Regions from separate parts of the Cytobacillus sp. FSL R5-0569 genome, predicted to be linked through region 2. Evidence: riboswitches for the same ligand, from Rfam matches in the RefSeq annotation. Region 2 holds a riboswitch; the other holds the start of a gene.

Region 1 (7,267 bases), 1.3 Mb from region 2:
TGTGTGTAAGCTTGTAAATAATCGTCTATTCTTCTCCTGTCATCTTTCCTATCCCACACTTGATTTTGCAGCTGAAAGATATTACGAATAGGAAGCTGATGTGACAATACATAGCCTTGTTGAACTAATTTCACATGTGCTTCAACAGGATTGCTAAGCGTATCAATACCAATAGTATCTACTGCTTTTCTAGAGAGTCCATAAGGGACGAACACGATTTGGTCTATTTTTAAATCCGAACGATGGATAAAAGCATTGGTTATTTGCGGGAAAATAGTAGAAGGAATGTGGCGGTGTTTTTTTTGAAATTCATAGTCCATATTATTGAGAACAGCGTCCGCGCTATTGTCCATCAGAGGTTGTAAAAATTGCTGGAGCGTTGGTACCGTAATATGTTGGTTGAGATCTAAAAATAACATACATGATCTTGTTGCCTTTTTTGCCCCGATGACATGTGCTTCGTAGACATGTTGCCAAGCATCATTTACTACGAGACGAAACGGATCAACATTTAGTAATTTATGGGCAACAAAGATTAGCTCAACATTTGTGATAGATTGATAGGTCTGGATTAACTTACTCACATACTGATTACTCGCATCCCGACTAATAGGAACAATCAAAGATAAACACGAACCATCCAAAAAGCATCGTCTCCTTACATCTTTAAGTGGCATCACCCCCTTACAAGGAATATAGTATCGCTTGTTCATTTCCCTGTTTTTAATACATGCCTCGTATCAATGATATTTTCTACTTTCGATAAAAGTTTATAATCCAAATTACTATGGTCCGTAAGAAGCAGGGTTAATTGATACTTTGATAATGTCTCGTTTGTTAACGGAACAGATTGATAGCTTTTATTTTCAAGAACAACTGTTGGTACATAAGGATCGTGATAGTCTACCTGATAACCTTTTTGCAAGAGTTCGTTAAAAATTGTTAAAGCTGGGGATTCACGGACATCGTTCACATCCCTTTTATACGCTAGGCCAACAACAAGGATTGCCCCGGTCTCCCCTGCTAATTCAGCTTCTACTTTTTTGACGATTTTTTGAGGCATCGTATCATTAATTTCTCTTGCTGCTGCTACGAGCTGACTGCTTAAGCCGTATTGATTGAGCTTCCATTGTAAATATATCGGATCAACAGGGATACAATGTCCACCTATTCCCGGACCAGGCCAATAAGGAGTAAATCCAAATGGCTTTGTCGCAGCTGCCTGCAGGGCTTCATAAAAATCAATGTCTAATCGTTCACATAGCTCGTCCAACTCATTCACTAGTGAAATATTGACTAATCGCTGTGTATTTTCAAATAACTTAGCTAACTCTGCAACTTTCGGCGAGCTTACTGGCACAACTTCAGCAAAATACTTTGCATAAAACTGATCAATTTTCGCAAGAGAACTCTCTGTTTGACCACTAATTACTTTTGGGATAGAGGCTAACGTATATTGCTTATTTGCAGGATCAATTCTCTCGGGTGAATAACATAAGTAGTAGTCTTCACCAGCTTTAAAGTGATGGCGTGTGAATATAGGCTCAATCACCTCTTCTACTGTTCCCGGATAAGTAGAGCTTTCATAAATAATCGTTTGTCCCGTCTGTAAATATTGGCAAAGATAGTTAGTAACGGCAATCATCGCTCTTAAATCCGGTTCATGATGTTCGTCAATTGGGGTTGGAACTGTGACGATGATATACTCAGCGGCTTTAAGCAAAGCTATAGCTGCATCCGTATGTTTTGGAATGAAATTTAGAACCGCTTGCAGCTCTTCATCTTTTACATCAGGAATATAACTGCTCCCTTGCTGTAATAACTCAATCTTATGAGTATCTTGATCGATGCCCGTTACATGACAGCCCTTTTTTGCTAAGTGGAGAGCCAGTGGGAGACCAACATAGCCGAGACCAATAACAGCAACTCTATCTATTTGACCTTGGAGCATGTCCCATTTTCGATTGCCATCTGTATAACCGCATCTCTGATTGAACGATAGTAAATATGAAAATGCTTCAATGTGGTCACCTAGAATCCGGTCAGTTGATTCGACCCGACCATCGGCTTGCCTGTGATGCTGTTTTCTAATTTTATTTGGCTTGACGACATCGACATAATGAATGGATTCGACTTTAAATCCTTTTAGAATTGCCTTTGCTTGAAATAACGGTGGAGACATTAATGTGAGGATACCAATCTCGTCAATCACTTTCCTGCTCATTGCATGTGGAATAGCAGTGAGAGAATTAACGGTGAGGTCCTCTCTTTTCAGCGCCATATTCAGAAGGTACTTAGCAGCACTCACAGAATGCAACGGATGGGCACGGTCGAGCAATATCTCTAAATCATTTAAAGCAATATCTGCCCCTTCTTCTACAGCATGTATAAAAGGGGTTAAATCTTCTGCTTTGATAACAAAATCACTATCTAAGAACAAACAGATATCTCCTGTACTGTGAAGCGCACCAATCGCTCTTGGAATGTTATGTCCGAGTGCCTGGTCAAACGCAATCACTTTCACACCTGACTTTTCTACCTTTTCCTTTGTTCGTTCATCTGCTCCATTTAACACAACAATGATTTCATCAATGCCTGCCTTCTTTACCTCAGCAATCACTTCAGCAATCGTATCCGGCTCCTTCCCTACAGGAATAATCGCACTATACTTCGCTCGTTTCGCTTCCTTTACCGAAAAGGCTTGTACATATTCCTTAAAAGATAGCCGATTTCGCCTGCCATCGTTTAAACCACCGCGAAATCCTCTCTCTTCAATCAGTTGGGCCACTGCACGTAAGTGGTCACCAATTATTAAACTTGTTGAAAATGAAAAAGAGGAGCCCGTAATCTTCTGTTGATGTTTCGGTCGAATCTTATTTGTAGCAATCACATCAATGGCTACTGGTGCACTCATCTTTAATTCTTTCATCACAGCTATACTATGAGCTAATGGCGGACAAGCTAAATTCTCCCAACCAATTGTATCAAGCGCTGATTTTTTCATAACATGAGGAACAGCGACTAAGGAATTAACGGATAACTCACCTTTACCTAAAAAATGATTAAGAGAGAACTTTGATACTGCTGTCGGATGTGGTCTAATGGGGCGCTTCATTGTCCAGCTTAAATCATTTAGGGCAATATCAGCCCCATCCCGAATGCCATCAAGCAGTGCTTGTAGCTCCTGTGCTCTAACGACAATATCACCATCAATAAAAAGAAGCGTATCTCCTTTTGCCTCCCTTGCACCAATTGCTCGTCCAATATCCACCCCTAGAGGTTCTTTATAAACAAGCTTTCTACATTCAAATGCTTCCGCTATTTTCTCCGATCCATCTGTTGAACCATTCAAAACAGCGATGATTTCATATGGCTCAATCTTCACTAACTCTTCTAAAACGGCTGACAACGTAGATTCTTCATTCTGAATGGGAATAATAACAGATAGATTCATAACACTTCACTTCTCTCCTTCAGCAAAATTAATAGTCTCCTTTGTGCTAACTATAGCCTTTTCCATCACAAACCCGAGAAAAACACTAAGTAATATCAATATATACAGCTTGGCCAATTTTGTTCTCGGACAAGTATACAATCTATGAAAGATGGTGCGATAGACAGGGTAGATTGGTTTAATTATGGGGGCATTGATCGGATTCGGCACTAAAAAATATATTATTACTATTCGTTAGGAGATGTTAAAGTAGATATATATGTATTTAAGGGGGATTACAAATTGGAATTCGAGTTGAATTTTATTTGGATTGCCGTCGGTTTAGCATTACTTGGCTATTTCATAGGCAATGGGTTGAAGCAATTTAGTAGTAAAAATGAAGGTAATATGAATCATTTACTTGTGGAGCAAAGCCACCTTCATCTTTACTTTTATTTAAGTGAAGCAGACATGAAGGATCTATTACAGAAGCATCCTCACGCACCAAAAGTCATTCTTAATGGCAAGCATTATTACCATCTACATAAATTTCGCAAGTGGCTTGAATCTGATGATATATATCACTGATGAAGAATTTATTTTGACAGCTTCCATTTATTATGCTAATCTATCTTTAAAATTCAAAATATTATAAATATGTAATTCTCTTATTCAGAGAGGTGGAGGGACTGGCCCGATGAAACCCAGCAACCTTTAACAATTATTTGTTAAAAAGGTGCTAATTCCTGCAAAGTGTAATAGCTTTGGCAAATAAGAGAGGATAAAGACCTCTCTATTTTTAATTAGAGAGGTCTTTTGTATTTTCAAAACTTAATAACAAAGGCAACAGATGCATGATTGCTTAAAAGGGAAGCCCGGTGGAATGCCGGCACGGTCCCGCCACTGTGAAGGAGAGCGACTTATCATTGACCACTATTTCATAATAGAAATGGGAAGGGATAACGAGCGATAATCCGAAGTCAGGAGACCTGTCTGTTGTTTGCACTTAGACTCTACGGATGCATAGAGAGGAGTGATGAATACGTGTTGAGCAAATCAAATGGTCTCAACTCTAGTTAATATTGCGTATGAATCTCTCATTTAATAATAAATAGAGAGATTTTTTGTTGAGAAAATACAATCTAAAGGAGTGTTTAAATTGACTGAAGTAAAAAGTTCAAATGTAGGTTATCCAAGAATTGGCGAGAAGCGGGAGTGGAAGAAAGCTCTAGAACAATTTTGGAGTGGTAAGTTGAATAAAGAGACTTTTCTGCAACAAATGGAAGTCATTCGTTTATCCTCTCTCGAGAAGCAAAAACAACTTGGCGTTGATCTCATCCCGGTTGGCGATTTCACACTGTATGATCATGTCCTTGATACAGCTGTGATGTTTGGACTTGTTCCTGAGCGTTTTACATACAGAGGTGGGAAGGTTGATATCGAAACGTATTTTGATATTGCCAGAGGGAACAAAGATGCCGTGGCAGCTGAAATGACCAAATGGTTTAACACAAACTATCACTACATCGTGCCAGAACTCAACAACCTCACGCCAACACTTGCTGAAAACCGGCCACTTGCCTTTTATAAAGAAGGAAAAGAGAAGCTTGAAATCGACGGGAAACCGGTTATCTTGGGCCCGATTACGTTTGTGAAATTATCAAAAGGCTATAAAGAAAGTGAATTCAAATCAATCGTCAATCAATTCGTTCCTCTTTATGCACAAATTTTAAAAGAATTACAGCAAGAAGGTGCCTTGTGGGTACAAATCGATGAACCTATTTTAGCAACTACCCTCACAGAAGAAGACATCTCACTCTATCAAGCAGTTTACCAAACATTACACCAGGCAGCACCACAGATAAATATCATTTTACAAACGTATTTTGAAAGCATCACTTATTATGAAGCTGTTACCTCATTACCTGTGCAAGCGATCGGCCTTGATTTTGTCCATGATGCAGGTCAAAACCTCGCTTCCTTACAAAAATTCGGCTTCCCAAGTGATAAAGTATTAGCTGCAGGTGTCATCGATGGCCGTAATATCTGGGGCGCCAAACTTGATAATAAGCTCTCTCTTCTAGAAGAAATTACAGCAATTGTTCCGAAAGATCGCTTAATCATCCAGCCTTCATCCAGCTTATTGCATGTACCCGTTACAGTCAAAATTGAAGAAACACTAGATCATACATTAAAGACCGCACTCACCTTTGCTGATGAAAAATTACAAGAAATCGTAGTGCTAACGAAAGGAATAAGAGAAGGAAAAGAGCAAATCCAAGATGAGATAAACGAGAGACGAACTGCTATCGGGGCACTAAATCAATCTTCTATTAGAAACAATCAACAAGTACAAACAGCCATTCAAAACTTACCATCATCACTAGCAGAGCGCGAAACACCTTATTCTGTTCGTCAAGCAACACAAAAAACAGCCTTCCAACTACCACTCCTACCTACAACAACGATTGGAAGCTTCCCACAAACACAGGAAGTGAGAAGAAATCGTTTAAAATGGCGTAAAGGAGAGTTAACTGCTACTGACTATCAAACATATATCAAAACGGAAATTAAAAAGTGGATTGATATTCAAGAAGAGCTAGGCCTTGATGTGTTTGTTCATGGCGAATTCGAGCGCACAGATATGGTCGAATACTTCGGTGAAAAATTAGCCGGATTCCAATTCACAAAATTCGGTTGGGTGCAGTCTTATGGCTCTCGTTGTGTCAAACCACCACTCATTTATGGAGATGTCTCATTTGAACAGCCAATGACAGTTGCAGAAACAGTCTATGCCCAGTCCTTAACAGATCACCCGGTAAAAGGTATGCTCACTGGTCCGATTACGATTTTAAACTGGGCATTTGTCCGCGACGATATCCCTCGTTACGAAGTCGCAAACCAAATTGCCCTTGCCCTTCGAAAAGAAGTAGAAGCACTAGAAGCAAATGGTATCCGGATGATTCAAGTAGACGAACCAGCCATTCGTGAAGGATTACCACTCAAACAAGAGAAGTGGGGAGATTATCTGAACGCTGCTGTTTATGCTTTTAGACTAGCCACTACTTCTGTCAGAAATGAAACACAAATTCATACGCATATGTGCTACTCCGATTTCGAAGACATTATCTCAAGCATTCAAGCACTCGACGCTGATGTCATCTCCATTGAAACATCAAGAAGCCACGGCGAACTCATTCACTCATTTGAAGAAAGCACCTACGAACAAGGTATCGGCTTAGGTGTATATGACATTCACAGCCCTCGGGTGCCACAACTCGACGAACTAACGAAAAACATCGACCGTGCCTTACAAGTACTAGACCCACAACTTTTCTGGATTAACCCTGACTGCGGCCTCAAAACAAGAGGCATTGACGAAACCGTCGCAGCCCTAACAGTCATGGTGCAAGCTGCCAAACTCTCGCGGGAAAAATTACTTGTAAAAAAAGGCGAATAAACAAACAGAAATCCGAACGATTATACATTCGTTCGGATTTCCTCGTTTAATAGTACAGTGTTTAGTTTCTTATCCATCTTCTTCTGATAAGAACCATGGTTAAATCTCTTTTCGTTAAATTCACCAATCACATTCCGTACCCGGACATTATGGATGATTAAGTTGCGATAAATCTCATTCTGCAAATAAGCATTAAACCAACTATAATCCTTTAACTTCCGCAGATTATTCGTCACATCTGCTTGCGTGACTTGTGTAATAAAAGGGGCGAAAGAAATAATACTTATCATATTTAGGAACAGCTTTTTCATAGTGGGTGCATCCTCTCTTATTTATTCACATTACTGTTGGTTGGGTATTTGTACCTTTTCGTT
Region 2 (7,267 bases):
TTGAATTTGTTCCATACTCTAGCTCCTTTTCTTTTTTAAAAAATATTCATAACAATATTCGCCACTAAATCATGAAAACCCTTTCAAATATAAAACAAAGCCATTCACCTTAAAAAATTACATAGGAAAAACTAGCCTTCCCTATGAAGAAAAGCTAGTTACCTTCTTTATAAACCTTTAATATAGTTATCTACGATTTTGTTAAAAACATCAGTTTCCTCTAGAAAAGGGCAATGACAACTTTCCTCAAATATATGCAGCTTTGCATTCGGTAAAGCATTTAAAAGATGCTTGCCTGCCGCTACTGGTATCAACTTTTCTTCCTTACCAAAGCATAGAAGTGTGGGAATGTCGTAATCGGGTAGAGAGCTACGATAATCAACGACTGATTGATCAAACAGAATGGCACTTGCAACGGAAGCAGGTAATCTTGTCGTTTCTTCAAGCATCCAATCTAGCTCGCTTAGACTTAATTCTTTTTTAAACATTAGTGGAATGAAGCCTTTTAAAAAGGCTTTTTGGTCTCTTTGCACTTCTCTCATAAAACTAGTTAAAGTCTCCATATCAAAGGCGCCTATTGAGAAATCAGGCCATTTAAAATCGGAGGCAAGTTCATCTACGATTACTGTCGATTTAATATGTTTATCACCAAATAACTTTAAGTACTCCCATATGACAAATGCCCCCATCGACCAGCCAACAAGGGTCACATTCTCTAGTTTTAAATTTGTGATAAATTGTCTAATATCTTCGGCATACTGTGCAATGGTATGGCCATGATGGATTTTTTCTGATTGACCATGTCCTCGTAAATCTGGTATTAACACACGATAATCAGTCTTAAAGTATTCTATCTGCTTTTCAAAGAATCGACCACTCATCCATACACCATGAATAAAAATGACTGGTTCACCATTACCTACATCTTCAAAATAAATACTTGTACCGTCACTTAATTTCATTATTGTCACATCATCAACCTCCATTTTAAAAAATTCAATAATAATATAATCTATGCCTCAATCTATAAAAGTAGTGGCAAAACAATAGCTAAAATTTATCTTCTCTTATTTATTATACAACTCTAAATTTTATAAAAATATTGTATCTCAAAGTTTTTTCAAACAATTAAAGGAGCCGAACAAACAGGAGTTGTTCGGCAAAAAATATATTTTCAGTTATTTTAGTTGTAACTCCTTTATAGACAATAAAGAATGCAGACGATTTAATTCTTTATCTAATCTTTCCTTTACATGATTTTCGACAATAAAACGATGTTCTTCTGTTCTTTCAATCTCTTTATCTAAAACATATACACCCTGAAGGACTGTTTCTGCTCCTAAACTGGATATAACTGGTTTCAATGCATAATCAATCATAAGTAAATGTCCGAATGAGCCCCCTATCACAAGCGGTAATACAGATTTATCAACGAAGCCTTTTTGAGGTAATAAATCCAAATAAGCTTTTAGTACACCTGTATAAGAGGCTTTAAATACTGGTGTTAATATAATTACAGCATCTGATTTTTCTACTTTTTCATTCGCTGCGATAATTGCTGGGCTATCAAATTTTGCATGAATTAAATCTTCAGCAGGTAGCTCCCTTACTGTAATTTGCTCATATGGCACGCCCTTTTTGTTTAAAAAAGCAATCGCTTCTTGCTCTAATCCGTTTAAACGGGAATTGTTTGATGTGCTTCCCGATATGATTACAACATTTGTCATCTTCAGACGCCTCCTATTTTGTAACTGTCAACTTACTAAATTTTTTACCATAATGATGCTCTGGCAAATGGTCATACCCAAATAAATTCTTTCTTAAAGTACCTTCTTCATACTCTCTTCTTACGAGCCCCCTATCTTGTAGGATTGGAATGACATGCTCAACGAACTCTTCGAATGTACCTGGAGTGACGGCATATGCAACGTTAAACCCGTCAACTCCTGTCTCTTCTTTCCATCCTTCTAATTGATCAGCAACAGAGTGTGCTGTACCAACAGCCACTTGACCCATCCCGCCAACACCAACAAATTTGGCAATGTCATCGACCGTCCAACTCTTTGTAGAATCTATATTCGTAAATGTTTCAACGATTGACTGAATGGCGTCATTTTTAACGTACTCGATTGGTTGATTTGCTTTATACTCTGAGAAGTCGATACCACTCCACCCCCCAAATAACGCTAATGATCCTTCATAACTAGCATGGTTTTGATAGTCCTCATACTTAACTCTAGCATCTTCCTCTGTTTCACCGATAATAGGCGTGACGAGAGAGAGAATCTTTACTTCACTGGGGTCTCTCCCCTCCGCTCTTACTGCTTCCCTAATTTTATCGACTATTACTTTACCGGCTTCTTTTGTGGGCACACTTATAAAGACCAACTCTGCATGTTTAGCAGCAAACTTTCTCCCTCTTGTAGATGCACCCGCTTGAAAAATAACCGGTGTCCTTTGCGGAGAAGGTTCACATAGATGTGCACCTGGCACCTTAAAATATTTCCCTTCATGGTTAATATCGTGAACTTTACTTGGATCTGTATAGAGCCCTTTTTCCTTGTCTAAAACCACTGCGTCGTCTTCCCAGCTTTGTTCCCACAGTTTATATGTGACATCTAAATATTCATCAGCTATCTCATAACGTTCATCATGGCTGATTTGTTGATCTAGTCCTATATTTAGTGCGGCACTATTTAAATAAGATGTGACAATATTCCAACCTATTCTTCCTTTTGTTAAATGATCGAGAGTGGACATCCTCCTTGCAAATACATATGGATGTTCAAAACTAGTTGAAACCGTTAGACCAAACCCTAAATGTTTTGTTACTTGCGCCATTATAGGAACAACGAAAGCAGGATCATTAACTGGCACTTGTACCCCTTGTTTAACCGCTGCTTCTCTAGAATTTTGATAAACATCATATGTACCAAGCACATCTGCCAGGAAAATGGCATCAAAACGTCCCTTTTCAAGTACTTGAGCCAAATGTGTCCAATATGATATGTCTTTATAAGTGGAAGATTGATCATCCTTATGTGTCCATAGTCCTGGTGATTGATGCCCAGCGCAGTTCATATCAAAAGCATTGAGGTACATTCTTTTCGCGGTCATTTTTAATTCTCCTTTAGTGATCATATTTTATAAAAAACTCATCAAGTGCTTTACTTAAACCACCTTTTCCAAATTTGATTCTCGTTTTATTGTTTCGATTTTCAATTTGATTCGAGGCAAAATCCAAAAACGCGATGACGAACAGTCTCCTAACAATTATTGAATGCAACCCTTTGTCATAAAGCGATTGTTCAACCGTATGGAAGATTCCTTTATTAATATTAAAAGATTGACAACACCATCTAATAAAGTGAAAGTCAGGTAGATTCAAGTACATGCAGCCTGATAGGTTTTTAGCTACATTGGGTGCTTGATTACTAATTGTTGACTGCATGTAACTCACTCCTTTTCATTTGCTCCATTCCATCATTTTTTATTTTGTTGTTTCTTTTTCAGAGCAAATCGTTTCTTCTCGGTAATGTCAATTTGGGTAATATCCCCTTCGTGTACAGTAATGGTGACACAACCATATTCGAGTTCCTTTAATGTTGTGAGAATGGTATGAATTTTATCTTGATCAATGTGTTTTTCCATAAAATTCTCCTTTATGGGACTTATTTTAGTCTTTTTACAAGCTCCTCTATTTCTGTAAGTGTTAACTGTTCTAATTCATGTCGCTTGAACTTTATTTCATCTATAGTAAGCATAAGGTTGATTAAGGTTTGTTTTCTCTTTGCTATCGCTTTTTGTAAAAACTTAGCCAACCTCTTTCCCCCCCCACTCGGTGTTCTTTTTTTCTTCATTCATCGTATCTAGAAATTCTGTTGTATCCTGAATAATTTTGGTCTGATCATAATCCATGGATGCTACATGGTATGAGTTGTAAAGGACTCGAAGCCATTTATGATCTGTTTGAATTTCGATAAAAATACGATCTGTATTCTCTGGAGGTACGACATGATCATGGATAGACTTAAAGCATAATATTGGGCAATGAATTTGAGATAAACTTTTTCCTGCGTCACTCATTACCTTTTGTAAAGAGTGAACTGCTTTTACCGGAATATTATCGTAAGTAATTTCATGTATAGTCGGATTTTTGATATCTGGGCTACCTTCGTCAATATAGTGTTTCTCATCGTAATATCTTAAATACTCGTAATCTGGTAATGTCAGTGCAGTATTAATTAGGATCAGACCATCCAGCTCTCCATATTTCTTAGCTAACAACAGCGCTAATGCACCGCCCATAGATTGACCTAAACAATAGACTTGTTTGCACTTCTCCTTTAATTGCTTATAAGCTGTAACAACATCATTGAACCAATCATCATAACCATATAACTCTAAATCTCTGCTTTTTGTTCCATGTCCCGTGAGCCTTGGGGCATGAACAGTAAAACCCCTATTTGCAAGTTCCGCACCCAAGTCCTCAATGCTCTGCGGTGTTCCAACAAAGCCATGAATGAGGAGAATACCAATGTCCCCACCTTCATAATAAAAAGAATCTGCACCTGGTATAACTGTTGATTCTACTCTTTTCATTTTTTCGTCCTCCTTTATATTGCAACATTTTGGTGGACAATGGTTGACTACCATTGCCGATTTTTCCCGTTGATGTAAATCTAGCTGCACTACTGCCTTTGGAGGTCCAATCAGCAACTTTAATTCCAACTTAACAAATAGGTTTAATCAGTTTAAAAACAGCATTTGTATAGAGGAGATCATCCCTTGGTGATTAAATCATGCAAAATAAAAAACCTCTTCTGACAAGAAGAGGTTAAAGTTCCGTTCTTTATCTCTCCTTATCTTTCAAGCAACAGCTTGCTGGAATTGGCACAGTGCAATAAATTGCCTGTTGCCGAGGCTTCAAAGGGCCAGTCCCTCCACCTCTCTGGATAAGAAAAATCATATTAAATTTTATATCATTTACTCTATAATATTTATCAATATTTGTCAATTATTTTTTAAAAATTAAGATGATTTACTCATTCGCCCATCCATTCTGGCTTATGAAAACCTTTAAAGTTTTCTTCAATTACTTTTGCAAATTCCTCCGACTCTATGGCTTCAATGATATCCTTTGCCATTTGGGCGTCCTTATCTTCTTTACGAACAACAATCCTATTTTGGATTTCCTCAGGAATTTGATCCCGATAAATGGCTGTTGTTAAATCTAATCCTGCAGCAACCGCAAAGTTACCATTAACAGCAGCAAGATCAACTGATTCAAGAGACCTTGGCAGTTGGGCTGCATCTACTTCATGGAATTTCAAATTTTTCGGGTTAGATAATACATCATTTACTGTTGCATTGACTGGGTTTATATCATCTTTCAATTCTATTAAACCAGCATCACGCGCAACTGTTAATCCTCTCGCTAAGTTTGTAGGATCATTAGCAATGGCCATCGTGCTGCCATCTTTCACTTCTTCAAGGGAGTTGAATTTTTCTGAATAAATACCAATTGGAGCTGTAGGAACAGAAATAATATCTACTAGATCCATCCCTTTTTCAGTGTTAAAATTCTCTAAGTACACTTTATGTTGAAATAAATTACCATCCAAATCTCCACTATCTAAAGCAATATTCGGTTGAACATAATCATTAAATTCCTTTACTTCTACTTTGTACCCTTTTTCCTCAAGTAGTGGTGCTACACCTTGCTCAAGCATATCACTATAAGGAACTGTCGCCCCTAAGACCATCTCTTTCTTTTCTTCGCCGGATGAACCTGATGTCCCACATGCACTTAAAACAGTGCAACAAGTCAGTACAAAAAATAATAACCAAACTTTTCTCATACCCTTCACCTCTTATTTTAATTATTTATCTTTTCACCTTTACGATATTTACTTCCTGGATGACCACTCGGTAAAAGGGGCGAGCCATGAGTAAAAAGCTTTTCTCTTAACGTACCCTTTTTGTATTCCTTTTTATATAAACCACGTTCTTGTAGAATCGGAATAACAAGCTCAATAAAATCTTCCAAATCTGCTGGCGTTACTAAATGATTTAAATTAAAACCATCGACACCAGAGGCTTCAAACTGATATTGAATTTGGTCTGCTACTTCTGATGGATTGCCGACAATTATATTGTCTCTATCTAATCCTTCTAATTTTGAAATCGCTTCTTTAATCGATAGTTTTTTCTTCGCATCTTTCGTTAATGAAGCAGCTTTATAATGCCCATGCTCTGTAGCTTTAAATTCAAATGGGTTATCTAACTCATCCTTTGTAAATTCCGCAACATTATAACCGCTTGCGCCCCCAAACTGTGCTTTCGCTGCATCTGCACTCCATAATTGGTTGTATTCAGCAAATTTCTCTTCCGCTTCTTCAGTTGTCTTACCTACGATGACTGTTAGGAAAGTGAATATTTTAATATCTTCCGGATTCCTGCCATATTCTTCCGCTTGTTTTCGAATATCCTTTGTATAATGTCTTACTCTTTCAGGTGTTGGCCCACCTACAAATACACATTCTGCATGTTTTGCTGCAAAAGCACGTCCTTTAGGAGAAGTCCCTGCTTGATATAAAACAGGTGTTCTTTGTTGTGACGGTTCTGTTAAATGCGGTCCTTCGACATCAAAATATTCTCCTTTATGGTGAATTTCATGGATTTTCTTACGGTCGATTAATACCCCTTGTTCTGTATCTTCTATCACTGCTCCATCTTCCCAGCTTGATTCCCACAGTTTATAAACGACATCCATATATTCATCGGCAATTTCATAACGCTTATCGTGTTTGATCATATCTTTGAAACCAAAATTTCTTGCTGCATTAGGAAGATAAGAAGTAACGATATTCCATGCCACTCTTCCTTTTGTCAAATGATCTAATGTGGAAAACCGTCTTGCCTGCCCAAAAGGTGGCTCATATGTTGTACTCACCGTTAATGCAAATGACAGATGCTCTGTCACTGCTGCCATAGCAGGGATGACAAACGCCCCATCATTAACAGGAAACTGTAATCCATCGTTAATTGAAGGTTCTTTACTTTCTTTATACGTATCATAAACACCTAATACATCCGCAAAAAAGACAGCATCGAATTTTCCCTTCTCGAGTGTTTTGGCTAATTCCATCCAATAATTAATATCTTTATAGGCACGATGTCGTTTGGAATCTTTATGCTTCCATAGCCCATGAGAATTGTGCATTGCACTTGTCATTTCAAATGCATTCAATATCATTTGTTTTTT

What was found. A riboswitch is a leader RNA that binds a small molecule or an ion and turns the genes downstream of it on or off. The one in region 2 is predicted to bind S-adenosylmethionine.
Region 1: linked by a shared signal. The riboswitch ahead of metE (5-methyltetrahydropteroyltriglutamate--homocysteine S-methyltransferase) and the one ahead of MKX78_RS07790 (alpha/beta hydrolase) in region 2 are both predicted to bind S-adenosylmethionine.

The regions. Positions count from the first base shown of each region.
Region 1 is NZ_JBBOWW010000001.1:237,937-245,203, reverse strand. It holds gene MKX78_RS01305 (glycosyltransferase family 2 protein) at 1-644, opposite strand, end outside; gene MKX78_RS01300 (nucleotide sugar dehydrogenase) at 710-1,951, opposite strand; partial or broken gene MKX78_RS01295 (glycosyltransferase family 2 protein) at 1,943-3,454, opposite strand; gene MKX78_RS01290 (DNA-binding protein) at 3,737-4,021, shown strand; SAM riboswitch class I at 4,099-4,211, shown strand; cobalamin riboswitch at 4,265-4,444, shown strand; gene metE (5-methyltetrahydropteroyltriglutamate--homocysteine S-methyltransferase) at 4,593-6,893, shown strand; gene MKX78_RS01280 (hypothetical protein) at 6,914-7,204, opposite strand.
Region 2 is NZ_JBBOWW010000001.1:1,499,191-1,506,457, reverse strand. It holds gene MKX78_RS07825 (enoyl-CoA hydratase-related protein) at 1-15, opposite strand, end outside; gene MKX78_RS07820 (alpha/beta fold hydrolase) at 168-971, opposite strand; gene ssuE (NADPH-dependent FMN reductase) at 1,179-1,727, opposite strand; gene MKX78_RS07810 (LLM class flavin-dependent oxidoreductase) at 1,741-3,117, opposite strand; gene MKX78_RS07805 (hypothetical protein) at 3,131-3,451, opposite strand; gene MKX78_RS07800 (YezD family protein) at 3,484-3,651, opposite strand; gene MKX78_RS07795 (hypothetical protein) at 3,672-3,821, opposite strand; gene MKX78_RS07790 (alpha/beta hydrolase) at 3,814-4,602, opposite strand; SAM riboswitch class I at 4,860-4,962, opposite strand; gene MKX78_RS07785 (MetQ/NlpA family ABC transporter substrate-binding protein) at 5,046-5,861, opposite strand; gene MKX78_RS07780 (LLM class flavin-dependent oxidoreductase) at 5,879-7,267, opposite strand, start outside.